Linked DNA regions of Stappia indica. The protein of the gene in region 2 interacts with the protein of the main gene of each other region in a pairwise test. Links are inferred from orthologs where the notes say so. Each region holds a gene or a part of one and is shown on either strand. Other genes may lie near its edges.

Evidence for each region. Proteins that work in one complex are often made in the same cells at the same time.
Region 1: the proteins of GH266_RS16005 (region 2) and sfsA interact in binary tests that used the Escherichia coli proteins (3 or more experiments, as listed by UniProt). The link is inferred for Stappia indica from one-to-one orthologs.

The regions. Positions count from the first base shown.
Region 1 is NZ_CP046908.1:1,119,810-1,125,861, forward strand. The notes cover bases 2,665-5,456. They hold sfsA (DNA/RNA nuclease SfsA), read right to left. Parts: upstream 4,516-5,456; coding sequence 3,814-4,515; downstream 2,665-3,813. Other genes in these bases: gpt (xanthine phosphoribosyltransferase), read left to right, coding at 2,665-2,886; GH266_RS05400 (L,D-transpeptidase), read left to right, coding at 3,063-3,743; GH266_RS05410 (TrkH family potassium uptake protein), read right to left, coding at 4,542-5,456. Outside these bases: GH266_RS05380 (zinc-finger domain-containing protein), read left to right, coding at 26-271; GH266_RS05385 (FAD-dependent monooxygenase), read left to right, coding at 297-1,520; GH266_RS05390 (competence/damage-inducible protein A), read left to right, coding at 1,601-2,338; more of gpt, read left to right, coding at 2,377-2,664; more of GH266_RS05410, read right to left, coding at 5,457-5,987. UniProt on the Escherichia coli protein: Binds to DNA non-specifically. Could be a regulatory factor involved in maltose metabolism.
Region 2 is NZ_CP046908.1:3,403,627-3,411,628, forward strand. Bases 2,672-5,670 are described here. They hold GH266_RS16005 (glutamate-5-semialdehyde dehydrogenase), read right to left. Parts: upstream 4,812-5,670; coding sequence 3,531-4,811; downstream 2,672-3,530. Other genes in these bases: rsfS (ribosome silencing factor), read right to left, coding at 2,672-2,681; GH266_RS16000 (nicotinate-nucleotide adenylyltransferase), read right to left, coding at 2,919-3,530; proB (glutamate 5-kinase), read right to left, coding at 4,804-5,670. Outside these bases: GH266_RS15985 (murein hydrolase activator EnvC family protein), read right to left, coding at 1-1,371; 23S rRNA (pseudouridine(1915)-N(3))-methyltransferase RlmH, read right to left, coding at 1,619-2,104; more of rsfS, read right to left, coding at 2,268-2,671; more of proB, read right to left, coding at 5,671-6,024; GTPase ObgE, read right to left, coding at 6,260-7,306; GH266_RS16020 (GNAT family N-acetyltransferase), read right to left, coding at 7,343-7,921; GH266_RS16025 (GNAT family N-acetyltransferase), read right to left, coding at 7,918-8,002. UniProt on the Escherichia coli protein: Catalyzes the NADPH-dependent reduction of L-glutamate 5-phosphate into L-glutamate 5-semialdehyde and phosphate. The product spontaneously undergoes cyclization to form 1-pyrroline-5-carboxylate.

The DNA of each region.
Region 1 (6,052 bases), 2.3 Mb from region 2 along the record:
ACATGCTGAACGACGGATGGATGCGATGGCGCATGCTGTAATTCCCCATTTCCAGAACGACCGCGGCCTGGAGTCGATCGAGATCGGCGCGAAGGAGTTCCAGTGCGTGGGGGCCCGCCCGCCCTTCGACCATCCGCACGTCTTCCTGGACATGGGCGACGACAACGAGATCATCTGCCCCTACTGCTCGACGCTCTACCGCTACAACCCGGCCCTGAGCGCTCATCAGGCGGAGCCGGCCGACTGCGTCTGGGCCCCGGAAGCCGCCTGACCGACGGCTGCCGCAAGGCTCGCCCATGGCGCAGTCCCACTCCGACGCGAACCGCATCTTCATCGCCGGTGCAGGCATCGGCGGCCTGACGGCCGCCTTGTGCCTGTCGCGCCGCTCGCGGGCCGTGACGGTGATCGAGCAGGCGAGCGAGCTGCGCCCCGTCGGCTCCGGCTTGCAGCTTCCCCCCAATACGATGCAGGTGCTGCGCGACCTCGGCCTTGAGGACGCGCTTCTTCCGCATGTTGCCGCGCCTCGTGCCATCGAGGTGATGACCTGGCGCAGCGACACCCCGGTCGCCGAAATTCCGCTCGGGAAGATCGCCGAGGAGCGGTACGGCGCGCCCTATCTGGTCATTCACCGCGCAGACCTGCAGGGAGTGCTGCTGAAAGCGGCCCGCGCCTCAGCCGGCATTACCCTGCGCCTCGGCACGCGGCTGCGCGCAGCCGCGCAAAGCGCCGACGCCATCAAGCTGGAACTCGAGCACGCAGCCGAGGACACGGATCCAGACACCCCGCTCGATCACGATACGGGCGCGGCGCTGATCGGCGCGGACGGCGTCTGGTCGACCGTGCGCCGCCGCATCATGGGCCTGCGTGCCGCCGCCTTCTCCGGGCGCACCGCCTACCGGGCCGTCATCCCGGCGAGCGAGGTGCCCGAGCGCTGGCGCAACGTCACCGGCCTGTGGCTCGGCCCGCGCGCCCATGTCGTGCACTATCCCGTCGCCGGCGGCGAGCGCTTCAATCTGGTCGCCCTGGTGGAAGAGGATTGGCAGGAAGAGGCCTGGTCCGGCCCCGCCGACCGCAGCGCCCTGCTGGACCGCTTCCGCGACTGGCCGGGCAGCTGCCGCGAACTGCTTTCCCTCCCCTCCTCTTGGCTGAAATGGGCGCTGTGCTCGATGGATCCTGGCACCAGTTGGGTCGACGGGCGTTTTGCCCTGCTCGGCGATGCCGCCCACGCGATGCTGCCCTTTGCCGCCCAGGGCGCGGCCATGGCCATCGAGGATGCGGAGGCGCTGGCGCGTCATCTCGACCAGGGCGCGAGCGATGTCCCGCGTGCCCTGCGCGCCTATGAGGCGGAACGGCAGGATCGGGCCGAGCGGGTGATGCGCCTGGCACGCTCCAACGACCGCATCTACCACATGAGCGGGCCGCTGGCGCTTGCCCGCGACCTGGTGATGCGATCCTTGCCGTCGGAACGTCTTCTCGCGCGGCTCGATTGGCTATATGGATGGCGGCCTCCGGGCGCCTGATCATGCCCGCGAGCGCACCGATCCACGCCCCGACGGCGCGGGAAAAGGGGCGACAGGGACTGATCCAGGAGTGGGTGGGCATGTCGACTGACCAGGACATCGTGACCGCAGGCTTCCTCGTCATCGGCGACGAGATCCTGTCGGGGCGCACCAAGGACAAGAACATCGGCTATCTCGCCGAATATCTCACGGCCATCGGCGTCGACCTGTCCGAGGTGCGCGTGGTGCCGGATGTGGAAGACCGCATCGTCGAGGCGGTGCGCGAGTTGAGCGCCCGCTACACCTATGTCTTCACCTCCGGCGGCATCGGCCCGACCCATGACGACATCACCGCCGATTCGATGGCCAAGGCCTTCGGCGTGCCGATCGACCACGATCCGCGCGCCGTCGAGATCCTTCGCAATTTCTATCCCGAGGGCCAGCTGACCGAGGCGCGCCTGCGCATGGCGCGCATTCCGCAAGGCGCCGACCTCATCGAGAATTCCGTCTCGAAGGCGCCCGGCTTCCGCATCGGCAACGTCCATGTCATGGCCGGCGTCCCCTCGATCATGCAGGCCATGCTCGATGCCGTCGCCCCGACGCTGAAGACCGGCAAGCGCATGCTGTCGGAGGCGGTGGATGCCGACCTGCCGGAAAGCCGCATCGCGGCAAGCCTGCGCGAGATCCAGGAGGCGCATCCCGGCGTCATGATCGGCTCGTACCCTCGCTCCGTCGACGGGCGCTTCTCGACCCAGATCGTCGTGCGCTCGCGCGACGGCGACTTGCTGCAACGGGCGGCCGAGGCGGTACGCAACGCCGTCGCCGCCACCACCCGCTGACCTTTCACGTATCTGCCGAACGACAGGACCCGACCCGCATGGAAAACCCGCAAGCCCCCAAAGCCTTTCCCGTTTCCTGGGACCAGTTCCACCGCGACTGCCGTGCCCTTGCATGGCGCCTGTCGGGACAGGGCAAGTGGGAAGCGATCGTCTGCATCACCCGCGGCGGCCTGGTTCCGGCGGCCATCGTCGCGCGCGAGCTCGGCATCCGGCTCATCGAGACGGTGTGCGTCGCCTCCTATCACGACTACGAGAATCAGGGCGAGTTGCAGGTCCTGAAGACCATCGACAAGAAGGTGGTCGACCTGAACGGCGGCAAGGGGTCCGGCGTGCTGGTCATCGACGACCTGGTCGATACCGGCAAGACCGCGCGCGTCGTTCGCGAAATGTTGCCCGAAGCGCATTTCGCCACCGTCTATGCCAAGCCGATGGGCCGTCCGCTGGTCGACACCTTCGTCACCGAGGTCTCGCAGGACACCTGGATCTATTTCCCCTGGGACATGGGCTGGCAGTTCCAGCCGCCGATCGCCACCAGCACTCAGGGCTGAAGAACCCTGCGTCAACTTTACCACATAGCTCCCCGGCGGGTGCAGGCCAGCCCTGCACTCGCGGGAAAGTTATTGCCCTGCCCATATTTCGGCGCAATTTCTCAGCCTATAACCCCGTTATGACACACGAGATTCTCCAGCGCGCCGGTTCCCTTCCCGCTTCCGGCAACACCCTCATGTCGCGTCGCACCGCTTTGGTCGGTCTCGGCGCGATGGCGCTTGCCGGCTGCCAGAGCACGGGCAACAACCCGCGCATCCAGGCAGCATCGGCGACGGCACCGGCCCCGGTGATCGACCCGTACTACCTGCAGATGTACGCGGCGATGCCGAACGAGAAGTTCCCGATCCCGGCCGTGGACCTGCGCCGGGTCAATCCGGTCTACTTCCGCCAGGTGGTGCCCTACCGCACCCAGGAACGCGCCGGCACACTGGTGGTCGATACGCCGAACCGGTTCCTCTATCTGGTGATGGAGAACGGACAGGCCTTGCGCTATGGCGTCGGTATCGGCCGCGCCGGCTTCGACTGGGGCGGGCGTGCCCGCATCGCCTACAAGCGCGCCTGGCCGCGCTGGACGCCGCCGGCCGAGATGATCGCCCGCCAGCCGGAGCTGGAGCCCTATCGCAACGGCATGGAGCCGGGGCTCGACAACCCGCTCGGCGCCCGTGCGCTCTACATTTTCGAGGGCAACCGCGACACGATCTACCGTATCCACGGCACGATGGAATACTGGACCATCGGCAAGGCGGTCTCTTCGGGCTGCGTGCGCCTGATGAACCAGGACATCATCGACCTTGCCGCGCGCGTGCCTAACAACACGCCGATCGTCGTCCTGCAGGACAATAGCGGCGTCGCCTGACGGCAGCGGCCGCATTTTCCCACCGAATACACAAGATGCTGGCGGGCCCGTTGCAACGGGCCCGTTTTCGTTATGGCAGCAGGGTTACCCGCTGCTCGGCGATGATTTCCTCCGGCGTGATCCGGCAGCCGATCGCATAGGCCTCGACGCCCCGTTCCCGCGCCGCCGCAAAGGCTGCGGCATAGGCCGGGTCGAGATCGCCGGCAAAGGAGAGGCGGTCGCAGTCCGGTCGCTGCACGAGGTAGACCATCGCCGCGCGCGAACCTTCCGCCACCATGTCTCCCATCTCGACGAGATGCTTGGCACCGCGCGCAGTCACCGAGTCCGGAAACTCTGCGAGGCCCGCCTGCCGCATCAGGTGAACGTTCTTGACCTCGACATAGACCGGACGGCCGTCAGCCCCTTCAAGCAGGATATCGATGCGCGAGTTGCGGCCGTATTTCACTTCGCGGCGCAGCCCGGTGAAACCGGCCAGTTCCTCGATCAACCCGGCACGCAGCGCCTCCTCGACCAGGCCGTTGGGATGAGCGGTGTTGATGCCGACCAGCGCTCCGTCGGCCTCCACGATCTCCCAGGAATATTTCAGCTTTCGCGCCGGATTGTCGGACACCGACAGATAGACCCGCGCGCCGGGCTCGCGCAGTCCCAGCATCGAGCCGGGATTGGCGCAGTGGGCCGTCACCTCCTCGCCGCTGTCGAGAACAACATCGGCAAGGAACCGCTTGTAGCGCTTGACCAGGCGGCCGGGCACGAGAGGAGTGGCAAAACGCAATGGAAACTCCGGACAGTTGAACGGGCTCAGCGCGACCAGAAGTCGGGATCGAGCAGCACCAGCACGGTGAACAGTTCGAGCCGGCCCATCAGCATGGCAAAGGACAGGATCCACTTCGCCCCATCGGGCAGCGGTGCGAAGTTGCCGGCCGGGCCGATGATCGGGCCGAGACCGGGGCCGACGTTGGAGACCGCCGTTGCCGCCGCCGACAAGGCGGTGACGAGGTCGAGGCCGAAGCCGGACAGCGCCAGCGTGATCGTGCCGACGGAGCCCATGTAGACAACGAGAAAGGCCAGGACCGAGAAGGACAGCTCCGGCGTCAGGCGGGTATTGGCGTATTGTTCGGACATCACCCGGTTCGGCCGGACCATCCGCCGCACATGCGCCCGCACGGTGCCGAAGAACACCAGAAAGCGGAAGATCTTGATACCGCCGGACGTGGAACCCGTGCAACCGCCGACAAAGGTCAGCAGCAGGGCAAGGCCTATCACCGGCGGGCCCCAGGTGGTGTAGTCGCCCATGGCGAAACCCGTCGTCGTGATGATCGAGACGATGTTGAAGGTGGAGGCCAGCAGCGCCTCCGAGAAATTCATCTCCAGCGCCGCCCCGAGATAGACCGTCACCGCCAGCGAGGTCAGCACCACCAGGCCGAGCAAGGCACGCACCTGCGGGTCGTTCCACAGCACCAGCGGCCGGCCGCGCAGCGCCTGGATGATAAGAACGAAAGGCATCGCACCCATCAGCATGAAGGTCACCGCGACCCAGCCGGATGCAGGGTTGGTGAAGAAGGCGAAGGACGCATCATGGGTGGAATAGCCGCCCGTCGAGATCGTCGCCATCGCATGGTTGATCGCATCGAACACCGTCATGCCGGTCAGCAGGAAGGCCAGCACGCAGACGAAGGTCAGGAACAGGTAGGTGATGCCGAACAGACGGATCAGCTCGACCGAGCGCGCGACGATCTTCTCGCTGCGGTCCGAGCTTTCGCTCTGAAAGAGCTGCATGCCGCCGATCCGCAGGAACGGCAGCAGCACGATGGCCATGACGACGATGCCGACACCGCCCATCCATTGCATCAGGGAGCGCCAGACCAGCAATCCGGGGGGCAAGCTGTCGAGGCCGGACAGCACGGTCGATCCGGTCGTCGTGAAGCCGGACACCGCCTCGAACACCGCATCCGCATACCCGATGCCGAGCCACAGGAACGGCAGCGCTCCGAAGGCCGGCAGCGTCAGCCAGGACAGCGTCGTCAGGATGAAGGTCTGGCGGATGTCGAGCCCTTCGGTCAGCGCACCGCCGACGGCGACGGACAGCAGCAGGCCGATCAGGCCGGTGATCAGCGCCGACATGACAAAGGCCTGCCAGTCGGCATTGCGCGCGGCGACGTCGACCATCGCCGGGATGAGCATGGCTGTCGCCAGGCCCACATAGAGGAAACCGAGGACGTTGAGCACGGGGCGAAGCGAAATCACGGAATGGCGTCTTTCGTCGTCTGGCGTCGTCCGGGATCTGCGATCGTCGTCCCGTCTTGCGATGC
Region 2 (8,002 bases):
CTTTTCTTCTTCGGGTCGAACCCACCAAGGTGTGGGATCGATCGAAACGCCGTCTTTCCTAAATTCAACATAGAGCACGGGTTGCGGTGCCGCGAGATCGAGAGTCGCCGCGCTTGCGACGCGCGTCTCTCCCATCGTCGCGACGGGCTCCCCTGCCAGCACGAACTGCCCCTGCTCGACATTCGTCCGGTCCATGCCGGCAAGCAGGATATGATATCCATCGCCGGCGTTCAGGATCAAGACCTGGCCGTAGGAACGGAAGGGTCCGGCATAGACCACCCATCCGTCAACCGGGGCCACCACCTGGGCATTGGTGCGGGTGGCGATGGAGCGGCCCTGCGTGGTGCCGCCGAAACCGTCCTGCGCCCCGAAATCCCTCAGCACCGTTCCGGCCACGGGCGCGCCGATGCGCCCCTTCGCCTGGGCAAAGGCGATGGCCGGGGCCAGCCGTCCCGGATCGCTGAACGGATCGGACGGGGGCGGTGCGTTGCGCCTGGCCTCGTCGGCCTTGCGAGCGGCTTCCGCCGCATTCCGCGCGCTGGCGATGTCCCGCTCCAGCGTCGCGATCAATTCCTTGAGAGTGCCCGCGTCCTCGGCGAGCTGGCGGGAGCGGTCGCGCTCCTGCGCCAGTTCCGCCTCGCTTCTCTCGCGGTCGCGCTTCTTCGAGGCGACCAGCAGTTCCACGCGGGTGCGCTCCTCGGCAAGGCGCTGGCCGTCGGCGACCAGCCGGTCGCGTTCGGCCGCGCTCGACACCTTGAGCTGGCGCAGCGAGGCGAGGTCGCTCGCCAGCGCCTGCGCTTCCACATGCAGCTCCGGCATCACCGCGTTGAGCAGCAGGGCGCTGCGCACGGCGCCGAGCGCATCGCGCGGGCGCACCGCAAGCGGCGGCGGCGGATGCCGGCCGATGCGCTGCAGGGCCGAGAGCACCTCGGCCAGCACGTCCTGTCGTTTGACCAGGGATGCGCGCACTGCGTCCTCGTTCTCTCCCAGGCGCCGCAGACGGGATTCCGTCGACGCCAGTTGTTCCTCGAGCCGGGTGACCCTTTGCGCCGTGCGCAAAAGATCGGCATTGAGCGCTTCCCGGTCGCGCTCGATGGCACGGATTTCCCGCGCCAGCGCTGCCTGCCGGTCGGCCGACAGCGACAGGTCGCGGGTCAGCGTCGACAGTTCTTCTTCGCGGCGGGCCTTGCGGTCGGCCAGGCTCTCCGGTTCGGAGGCCGGGCCGGTCGACGGGCCGGCAGCGGCGGACGGCTCCTGCGCCGTCTCGATCTGTTCCTCGCTTGCCAGGCCCTGTCCGGGCCCTTGCGGCAACACGCCTGTCGCAAGCGCGACGGCGAGAGGAAGGATCAGCAGCAGATGACCTGTCCGCATGGCTCTCGGCAGTTGGTCGTGCGTTCACCGTTCGCCCTGCGACCCGCCAGCGGCCTTGCCGAAGCGGTCTCATGGGACACGGGGAGCCCGGGACGGGCCGACTAAGGATGACCAGCTTGCCCCAGGGACGTTAAAGAAACGTCAACCCTAACGAATGGTAAACCCTTCACTCCTGCCTGCGGAAAGAAGGCCTAGACGAGAAATAGGGCGGAATACGGGCAGTCCGCTGCGTCACGCCTGCTCCCGTTCATGCACCCCGATGATAGGGGTGGCCCGAAAGAATGGTCACGGCCCGGTAGAGCTGTTCGGCGGCGAGCGCCCGCACGATCTGGTGCGGCCAGGTCATGCGGCCGAAGGCGAGCTTGATCCGCGCCGCCTCCAGCAGCGGCTCGCCGTGGCCGTCCGGGCCGCCGATGGCCAGCGCCAGGTCGGCGGTTCCCGCATCGCGGATCTTTTCCAGCTCGGCGGCGAAGGCTTCGCTTGTCATCTCGCGCCCGGTCTCGTCGAGACAGACGATCGCCGCGCCCGCCGGCAGGGCGGCCAGCAGCGCGCGGGCCTCTTCCGCCTTGCGGTCCTGGGCGCGGGGGCTGCGCGATTCGGGCAGCTCCGTCACTGACAGCGGGCCGAGCGAGACCCCCCGTCCGGCCTTGTCGATGCGCGAGCCGTAGCGCTCGAACAGCTCGCGCTCGGGGCCGGCCTTCATGCGTCCGATGCAGGCGATGTGAAGGCGCATGGGCGAGCAGGGGCTTTCCGCGTTCGGATCGGCGTCGGGGGCCGGGTTCGGGGCCGCGTTCGGATCGGCGTCGACGGTGCGGCAGGCGGCACAAAGCCTCTGTCCCGCCGGCGCGAGGCCCGGCGGGATCCGGTCCTGTCCGTCCCGTCACCTGTGGCCGGCGTCAGCCGGCGTAGTGTACCGGCGCGCTCACGTCGTCCACGGACCACAGCTTCTCGATATTGTAGAAGGCGCGGACCTCTGGGCGGAACACATGGACGATCACGTCGCCCGCGTCGATGAGCACCCAGTCGCACTGGGGCGCGCCCTCGATCTGGGCATTGCCGTGGCCGGCATCCTTCAGGTCGCGCAGCAGGTGATCGGCGATGGCGCCGACATGCCGGTGCGAACGGCCCGAGGCGACGATGACCTGGTCGGCCATCGGCGACTTGCCGGTGATGTCGATGGTGACGATGTCCTCGGCCTTGGAATCGGCCAGCGAGGCGAGGACGCTATCGAGCAGGCCCGCACGCTGCTGCGTGGCGGCTGCTGCGGGACGAGGGGCGGTGGAAGCCGGCGCCTCGGTTTCGAAGGTCATACTCAGACGGATTGCCTTTCATCCGGTTCGTCCGGCCGCGTGCCGTGGCTGCACCGCAAGGTGCATCCGCTTGGGCAGCGGCCCGATGGATAGGGACGTCCTGCCTTCGGCAGATCGTCCGTTATCCGGCCTTGTACGCCGAAACGCGGTACGGCGCGACTCTTCCGGCGCAAGTAAAAGAGTGGCCCTCGTTGGTGGCGTTTTCAAGACATCTCCGGCAACGTGCCGAACGGTTCCTTATCGCCCTGCTTTCGCACTGGCACGGATCCGGGTGGAAGAAGACGCATCGCGCGGCCCGGTCAGGAATGTCCAGGCCGGCGGCGCCATGCCCGGCAACAGCCGTGCATCCGTCTCGTCGAGGCGACAGGCGGCAAAGCTCTGCGCCGCCGGCGAGGCGAGCGCGGGCAGCGTCGCGCCCGGCCGGTCGACCACGGCGATGGGCACGCGGGCGAAGATGCCGCGCCAGTCCTGCCAGCGGTGGAAGCCGGCGAGATTGTCCGCCCCCATCACCCAGACGAACTTGAGCCGCGGGCGCAGCTGCGTCAGCCGGGCCAGCGTGCGCGCGCTATAGGCGGTGCCGAGCTGCGTCTCCAGCGCGGTCACCACCATGCGCGGATGCCGGGCGATCGCCTCCACCGCATCCAGCCGCCGGGCCAGCGGCGCCAGCTCCGAATGGTCCTTCAGCGGGTTGCCCGGCGTCACCAGCCACCACAGCTGGTCGAGCCCGAGCCGCGCCAGCGCGATGTCGGCGACCAGCCGGTGGCCGGAATGCGGCGGATTGAACGAGCCGCCGAACAGGCCGATGCGATTGCCCGGCTCGGCATGCGGAATGGCGAGCCGAGGGTCCATTCAGGGGCGCACCTGCCCGGTGCCGTGGACCCGGTACTTGAAGCTCGTCAGCTGCTCCACGCCCACCGGCCCGCGCGCATGCATGCGCCCGGTGGCGATGCCGATCTCCGCGCCCATGCCGAACTCGCCGCCATCGGCGAACTGGGTCGAGGCATTGTGCGTCAGGATCGCCGAATCCACCTCGGCGAAGAACCGCGCCACCGCCTGCGGGTCCTCGGCGATGATGCCGTCGGTGTGATGCGAGCCGTAACTCTCGATATGCTCGATGGCCGCCTCCAGCCCGTCGACGACGCGCACGGCAAGGATCGCGTCGAGATATTCGGTGCGCCAGTCGTCCTCGGTCGCCGCGCGCGCCTGCGGCACGGCAGCGCAAACGTCCGCGTCGCCCCGGACCTCGCAGCCCGCCTCGATCAGCGCGGTACAGATCGGCACCATGAGCGTGTCCGCCACGGCCCGGTCGATCAGCAGCGTTTCCATCGCCCCGCAGATGCCGGTGCGGCGCATCTTGGCGTTGACCGCGATCTTCAGCGCCATCTCGGGATCGGCGCTGCGGTCGATGAAGATGTGGCAGAGGCCTTCCAGATGCGCGAACACCGGCACGCGCGCTTCCTGCTGCACGCGGGCGACGAGGCTCTTGCCGCCGCGCGGCACGATCACGTCGACGGTGCCCTCCAGGCCGGCCAGCATCTCGCCAACGGCGGCCCGGTCGGTCACCGGCACCACCTGGATCGCCGCTTCCGGCAGGCCGGCACGGGCGAGCCCGCGCGCCAGCGCGGCATGGATGGCGAGGTTGGAGCGGATCGTATCGGAGCCGCCGCGCAGGATCACCGCATTGCCGGCCTTCAGGCACAGCGCGCCGGCATCCGCCGTCACGTTGGGCCGGCTCTCGTAGATCACGCCGATGACGCCGAGCGGCGTGCGCACGCGCTCGATATGCAGCCCGTTCGGCCGGTCCCAGGCGGCGATCACCGCACCCACCGGATCGTCCAGCGCCGCCACCGCCTCGATGCCGGCGGCAATCGCCTCGACGCGGTCCTCTGTCAGCGTGCCGCGGTCGAGATAGGCGGCGGTCTGGCCGCCTTCCGTCATCGCGGCGATGTCCTGCGCATTCGCGGCGAGGATCTCGGCGGTGGCTGCGCGCACCTCTTCGGCCATCGCCGCAAGGGCTGCGTTCTTCGTTGCCGCATCGGCCGTTGCCAGCCGGCGCGACGCCGCGCGGGCCTCGCGGCCCATCTGCCGCATCAGTCCCGCGATGTCGGTCTTCGCCACCCGTTCAAGCATCGCTGCCGCCTCCCGTTGCCGTCTCTCCAGTCTGCCCGCTTAGCACGAGATCGTCCCGGTGCACCATCTCCGCCCGGCCCGCATAGCCGAGGATCGTCTCGATCTCGCGGCTGTTGCGCCCGAGGATCAGTCCCGCCTCCGGGTGGTCGTAGGCAACCAGCCCGCGGCCGATGTCGCGCCCGTCCGGGGCCACCAGCCGCACCGCGTCGCCGCGGTTGAAGTCGCCTTCCACCCGGCGGATGCCGGCCGGCAGCAGGCTGCGGCCCGATTCCACCGCGCGGATCGCGCCCGCGTCCAGATGCAGCGCGCCGCGCGGCTCCAGATGGCCGCCGATCCACGCCTTGCGGGCGGTGGCGGGTGTCGACCTTGCGAGAAACCACGTCGCCCGGCCGCCTGCTTCCAGATGCGCCAGCGGGTTCATCCGCTTGCCGCTGGCAATCGCCATGGTCGTGCCGGCGGAGGTGGCGATCTTGGCCGCGTCGATCTTGGTGCGCATGCCGCCGCGCGACAGCTCGGAGCCGGCAGCGCCCGCCATGGACTCGATCTCGCCGGTGATCGCCGCGACCTCGGGCAGGAACACCGCATCCGGATTGCTGGCGGGCGGCGCGGTATAGAGCCCGTCCACATCCGACAAGAGCACCAGGCAGTCGGCGCTGGCCATGGTGGCGACGCGCGCCGCCAGCCGGTCGTTGTCGCCGTAGCGGATCTCGGAGGTGGCGACCGTGTCGTTCTCGTTGACGATGGGAACGGCGCCGAGCTTCAGCAGCGTGCCCAGCGTCTCGCGGGCGTTGAGGTAGCGTCGCCGCTCCTCGGTGTCGCCGAGCGTCAGCAGCACCTGGCCGGCGGTCAGCCCGCGCGCGCCGAGCGCTTCGGCATAGGCCTGGGCCAGCGCCACCTGGCCGACCGAGGCGGCGGCCTGCGCCTGTTCGAGCTTGAGCGGTCCGCGCGGCAGCTTGAGGACGCCGCGCCCCAGCGCGATGGCGCCGGAGGAGACGACGATGAGCTCCGTGCCGGCCCGCGCCAGCATCGCGAGGTCGTCGGCCATCGCGTCGAGCCAGTCGCGCTTGAGCCTGCCGTCCTCGACGAGCAGGGCCGAGCCGATCTTGACGACGAGGCGGCGGTGGGAGGAGAGGCGGCCGGCAGCTTTTGCGGTGCCGGCCTTGCTGTCGCTGTCCGTCAGGGCGGACAGCGAATCGGAGAGGGGGGTGGACATCGGGTGTGGTCCGTCAGTTCGGGTGCGCGGCCCGTTGCAGGCGCGCGCGGAAGACAGGGGAGGGTGGGGCGGGACGCCCTCGCGCGCCCGCCAAGGCGCTCCCGGTCATGGTCGGCCCATCACGGCCCCTCCGTTGCGGCCCGTCTTCATCGCGGGCCTGGTTTCCTGTCTTCGGCGGGCTGTCGCCATCGCCTTGCGTCCTGTCGCGTCGTGTCCGCTTCCCGTGCCTGGCGCCTTACGACGGGCGCCAGGGCTCGCTCGGCATCTGCGGCACGGAGTTCGCTTCCTGCTCGCGGTCGCGGTCGATGGCGCGGCGGATCATCCGCAGGCCCCGGTCGACATTCTCGCCGCTCGCCGAGGACAAGAGCAGCGGCTTCTGGCCGCAGGCTTCCTCCAGGATCGCGGCCCGCTCCGCGCGGGTCTCCTCGTCCAGCGCGTCGACCTTCGACAGTGCCACCACTTCCGGCTTCTCGTCGAGCCCGGCGCCATAGGCGGCCAGCTCCCCGCGCACCACGCGGTAAGCCTCGCCCGGGTCTTCCTGGGTGCCGTCGACCAGATGCAGCAGCGCGCGCGTGCGCTCCACATGGCCGAGGAACCGGTCGCCGAGGCCGATGCCCTCGTGCGCGCCCTCGATCAGGCCGGGAATGTCGGCGAGCACGAAGCCGTTGCCGTCGATCTCGACCACGCCCAGATTGGGATGCAGCGTGGTGAAGGGATAGTCGGCGATCTTCGGCCGGGCCGCCGAGACGGCGGCGAGGAAGGTCGACTTGCCGGCATTCGGCATGCCGACGAGGCCGGCATCGGCGATCAGCTTCAGCCGCAGCCAGATCCACTTCTCCTCGCCTTCGAGGCCGGGATTGGCATGGCGCGGCGCCTGGTTGGTGGACGACTTGAAATGCGCGTTGCCGAAGCCGCCATTGCCGCCCTTGAGCAGCAGCAGCCGCTCGCCGACGCGGGTCATGTCGGCCAGCACCGTCTCGTTGTCCTCTTCCAGGATCTCCGTGCCCACCGGCACCCGCAGCACCACGTCGTCGCCCTTGGCGCCGGTGCGGTTGCGGCCCATGCCGTGCATGCCGGTCTTGGCCTTGAAATGCTGGGCGAAGCGGAAGTCGATCAGCGTGTTCAGCCCGTCGACGCATTCGACGAAGACATCGCCGCCGCGCCCGCCATCGCCCCCGTCGGGGCCGCCGAACTCGATATACTTCTCCCGCCGGAACGACACGGCACCCGCGCCGCCGTCGCCGGAACGGACATAGATCTTGGCCTGGTCGAGGAACTTCATGCGTCGCGTCTTTCTGCTGGCCCGTCGGGCCGGTCGTCAGGCCTTGCCCGGGGCATGTCCCCGGTTCCGGTTCTCGTATGTCGTGCGGTCGAGCCGGTAGCGCCGCGCCGGCCGGCTTGTCCCGCAGGCCAGGCTCGCGCAGTCCGTCTCGCCGATATCGCGGAAGCCGAGCTTTGTCAGCACGTTCCGCGAGGCGGTATTCTCTGTCATCGCGCGGGCTTCCACGGCCTGCGCGCTTCCTGCGCCGAAAATCCGGGTCTCCCCGAAAATCCAGGCAAGCGCGGTGCCGGCAGCCTCGCTCATGTAGCCGTGCCCCCAATAGGGCCGGCCAAGCCAATAGCCGATCACCGGCGTTTCGTCCAATCCGCGCAGCGACAGGCCTCCGATGAACCCGCTGCCGTCGTCGATGGCGAATTCGAGTTTTGCCGGATCACCACCGATGCCGGCAAGCCAGGCCTCGCCGTCCGCGCGCGAATAGGGATGCGGCATGCGCTCCAGCATCCGCGCGATATCGGCATCGTTCGCCAGCTTTGCAAGCCGGTCGAGATCACTGGCGACGGGCGCGCGCAGGGTCAGCCGCGCGCTCCTCAGCACGGGATGGACGAGCGCGCTCATACCGCCGCCGCCTCCATCCGCGCACCGGCGCCGGCCTCGCCGCCGCGCCAATCCTTGCGTTCCAGCCGCAGCACCACGTTC